2 regions of the Bradyrhizobium sp. UFLA03-84 genome follow, and region 2 is predicted to be linked to the other one. Evidence: predicted binding sites of a transcription regulator. Region 2 holds the regulator's gene; the other holds the start of a gene.
The links. The regulator PhoB, encoded in region 2, activates phosphate uptake and scavenging genes when phosphate is short. The targets are predictions, from matches to a motif close to TGTCATNNANCTGTCAT.

Region 1 (2,201 bases), on a different contig from region 2:
GCGGGGTTGAAGGGCCTGCGCGGCACCGCGTTCGACATCTTCGGCTACACCGCCGAGCGCAAGATGGAGCGCGCCTTGCCGGTGGAGTATTCGGCGATGATCCTGCGTCATCTCGGCGGCAACAAGCCGCTCGACCTGCCGCGCCTCGTGGCGCTGGCCAAGGCTGCGGACCTCGTCCGCGGCTATGGCCACATCAAGGAAGGCAACGTCGCCCGCTACCGCACCGAATGCGCGCGGCTGGAGCGCGCGATCGGCCAGCCGCTGGCGCAGGCGGCTGAATAGGCCAGGGCGGGGGCAGCGGGAACTTTCCGCTGTTCCCGTGGTTGACCGGTAACCCTGCCCGCAATCAGCGGCTGGAATCGCGCGGCCGGGTTCCTACATGATGGCTGTTCTGTTCGAGTGATTTCAGGAGGCCCTTTTGACGGTCCTGAAAAGCGTTTTCGTTGCAACAGTTTGTACCGCGTCCTTGGCTCTGGCCGGCGTGGCGTTGGCCGACGACTATCGTCCGAGCGAGTTCTTCAGCCTCGATCTCTCCCGGGCCGTGCTGTCGCCGAAGCCGCTCGGCCCGCCCGCGCAGTTCGAGCCGCTTCCGGTCGAAGCGAAGACCGACCACGGGCCGGATCAGCATGCAGCCGCCGAGCCCAAGGTCGAGGAGCCGACGGTCGAGCAGCAGAAGCCCTTGTGGACCACCCGGGTTACCGCGCCGCAAGAGCGGAAGCGTGCCGCTACGCACGTTCCCGCCCGCGCCAAGCTCGCGCGGCGACACTCGAACCCGCTCGACGCGGAAGCCCGCGACACCCGGATCCAGACCTGGCCGTGCCGGACCGGCGGCATCTGCAACTGGCAGCGGTGAGAGTCGGCGCTCTCGCGCCGATCTCCACGTACATCCCGCCAGTACCCAAACCCGTCATCCCTGAGGTGCGAGCGGAGCGAGCCTCGAAGGATGAATCGGCCACGAGCGCGGCCGTGCATCCCTCGAGACGCGCGCAAGAGCGCGCTCCTCGGGATGACGGGTCTAGCTTTCCGGGCGCTGTGGCTCCGATCGCCGCTCCCCGCTGAGTCATCCCGCCGTCGCAAAACCGTCGGCGGAGAGTCAAGAAACTGTAAGCCCGGAGTCAAACGGCGCAGGCAAAACCCTCGTCAGGATATGGCGAAGGTTACGGGATGCCGACAGCGATCTCCGCGAGGCGGCGAGGCCTCACAAGGCGTCAGCTTCTGGTGCGCTCGGCGTCCACGGCCGCGCTGGCGGGATTGGGCGCGCTGGCGAGACCCTATCTCAGCCGCGCGGCGGATCGGCCCGCGATCGCGGGCATCCAGTCCGGCGACATCGCCACCGATTCCGCCGTGATCTGGGCCCGCACTGACCGCGCCGCGCGGATGCAGATCGAATGCGCTTCCGTCGAAAACTTCGCCACCATCCTGCGCACCGCGTGCGCCGATGCGCTGCCCGAGCGCGACTTCACCGCGAAACTCCTGCTCGATGATCTGCCGCCGGGCCAGGACCTGTTCTATCGCGTGCGTTTCGAGGATCGCGACGGCGTTGCCGGTGAGAGCCGCGTCGGGCACTTCCGCACCGCGCCGCTCGATCGCCGCTCAGTCTCCTTCGTCTGGTCCGGTGACGTCGTCGGGCAGGGCTGGGGCATCGACCCTGCGCGCGGCGGTCTGCGCAGCTACCACACCATGCTGAACGAGCGCCCGGATTTCTTCATCCACTCCGGCGATCACATCTACGCCGATTGCACCGTGCCGGCGGAGCAGAAGCTGCCGAACGGCGAGGTCTGGCGCAACATCGTCACCGCGGAGAAATCCGTCGTCGCGCGCAGCCTCGAGGAGTTTCGCGGCAACTACAAATACAACTGGCTCGACGAGAATTTCCGCGCCTTCCACGCCGAAGTGCCGATGTTTGCGCAATGGGACGACCATGAGGTGGCCGACGACTGGTCGCCGATCGGCACCGCCGATTCGACCGGCTACGACGCGGACGGCAGCTCGCGCCTGGTGGCGCGGGCGCGCCGTGCCTTCCATGAATTCATGCCGATGCGGCTGATGCCGGAGCGCGACGGCCGGGTCTATCGCAAGATCCCTTATGGGCCGCTGCTCGACGTCTTCATCATCGACATGCGCTCCTACCGCGATTCGAGCTGGAACAAGCAGGGCGATCCGGACCAGGCCTTCATTCTCGGCGAGGGCCAGCTTGCCTG
Region 2 (2,201 bases):
GAACATACCGCCAAGGCATTTGACAGCGACCTGCAGGAGTTGACCCGCCTGGTCGCCGAGATGGGCGGCCTCGTCGAGCGGATGATTACCGAGTCGGTCGACGCGCTGATCCGCCGCGACGTCGCGCTCGGCAAGCGCGTGGTCGCCGCCGACATCGAGATCGACAATTTGCAGCGCGTCATCGAAGAGCGCGCTGTGCTGACGATCGCCCGCCGCCAGCCGATGGCGATCGACCTGCGCGAAATCGTCAGCGCGATGCGCGTCGCCACCGACCTCGAGCGGATCGGCGATCTCGCCAAGAACATGGGCAAGCGCGTCGCGGCGCTGGAAAGCGATTTTCAGCCGCTGAAGCTGATCCGCGGCCTCGAGCACATGACCGATCTCGTGCTGTCGCAGGTCAAGTCGGTGCTCGACGCCTATGCCGCGCACGATCTGCCGGCGGCGATGAATGTCTGGAAGGGTGACGAGGAGGTTGACGCGATCTGCACCTCGCTGTTCCGCGAACTGCTCACCTACATGATGGAAGATCCGCGCAACATCTCGTTCTGCATCCATCTGATGTTCTGCGCCAAGAACATCGAGCGGATCGGCGATCACGCCACCAACATCGCAGAGACGGTGTTCTACATGATCGAAGGCCAGCAGATCACCGACAAGCGCCCGAAGGGTGACATGACCAACTTTGCCACCACGGTGCCGGGTAACACATAGTCGACGGCGTTTCGGTTTGCGTCAGGGCAACGGATCACCACACAGAAAGAACTTAGACCGATGAGCGCACGCATTCTGGTAGTCGAAGACGAGGAAGCGCTGACGACGCTGTTGCGCTATAACCTCGATGCGGAAGGCTACGATGTCGAAACAGTGGGGCGCGGCGACGACGCCGACACCCGCCTGAAGGAGCGCGTTCCTGACCTCGTGGTGCTCGATTGGATGCTGCCGGGCCTGTCCGGCATCGAGCTGTGCCGTCGCTTGCGGGCGCGGCCCGAGACCAAGCAGCTTCCGATCATCATGCTGACCGCACGCGGCGAGGAGAGCGAGCGCGTGCGCGGGCTGGCCACCGGCGCCGACGACTACATCGTCAAGCCGTTCTCGGTACCGGAACTGCTGGCCCGTGTGAAGGGCCTGCTGCGCCGCGCGAGCCCGGAACGGCTTGCGACCGTGCTGACCTATGGTGACATCGAGCTCGACCGCGAGAAGCGCCGTGTGGCGCGCTCGGGTCGTCCGATCGATCTCGGCCCGACCGAATATCGCCTGCTTGAGTTCTTCCTCGAGCATCCGGGCCGCGTGTTCAGCCGCGAGCAGCTGCTCGACAGCGTCTGGGGCCGCGACATCTACATCGACGAGCGCACCGTCGACGTGCACATCGGCCGCCTGCGCAAGCTGCTCAATCCGGGCCGTGAGCAGGACCCGATCCGCACCGTGCGCGGCGCCGGCTATGCGCTCGACGACCGCTTCGCAAAGGCCGAGCCGCAGCCGTAACGGCCGCGGGGCAATCTCAAGCCACAACACGCGTCGTCCCGGCCTAGTGCGCAATTGCGCACTAGGCCGGGACGACGCCGGTGATGTAGACCTCGCCTTGTTGGCTCCATGAAGAGCTACTCGGCACAAAAAAATCCCCGCTTGCGCGGGGATTTGTTTTGCAGTCCAGGCTGGTTTCCCGAGTGCTTACTTGATCTGCGGCTTCGCCGACGGCCGGCGGCGATCGGCGGCGGGCTGGTAGGCGACGCGCGAGTGATGGGCGCAATAGGGCAGGCCGGCGAGCGCCTTGCCGCCGCAGAAGAAGAATTCCGGGCTCGAGGGATCGCCGACCGGCCAGTGGCAGGTGGCCTCGTTGAGCTCGAGCAGCGACAGCCGCTGGCTCATCGGCACCACGTTGTCGTAGGAGATCGGATCGGGCTCCATCTCGACCTCGAAGGCGTGCGCCAGCGCCGTGTTGCCGCGCGAGACCGGGCGCGCCACCCGCATCATGTGCTGGGCGGGGCGCGCCTTGCGCTGCCGCGGCGCCGCCGTCGAAGGTGCCTTGGCGCGGCCGGAGAGGCCGAGCCGATGCACTTTGCCGATCACGGCGTTTCGCGTCACATTGCCAAGTTCCGCTGCGATCTGGCTGGCCGAAAGGCCAGACTCCCAGAGCTTCTTCAGCTGCTCGACGCGATCGTCGGACCAGGTCAATACCGTCATCGCATTCTTCCTTTCGCATG

Region 1: a site for PhoB is predicted at 1,059-1,075, ahead of CK489_RS19165 (alkaline phosphatase D family protein). Genes of this name have one in related genera too.

What each region holds. Positions count from the first base shown of each region.
Region 1 is NZ_NSJY01000013.1:1,068,272-1,070,472, forward strand. Features, by position in the region: gene CK489_RS19155 (indolepyruvate ferredoxin oxidoreductase family protein) at 1-282, shown strand, start outside; gene CK489_RS19160 (hypothetical protein) at 428-853, shown strand; gene CK489_RS19165 (alkaline phosphatase D family protein) at 1,165-2,201, shown strand, end outside.
Region 2 is NZ_NSJY01000003.1:495,366-497,566, reverse strand. Features, by position in the region: gene phoU (phosphate signaling complex protein PhoU) at 1-711, shown strand, start outside; gene phoB (phosphate regulon transcriptional regulator PhoB) at 772-1,482, shown strand; gene CK489_RS02350 (GcrA family cell cycle regulator) at 1,669-2,181, opposite strand.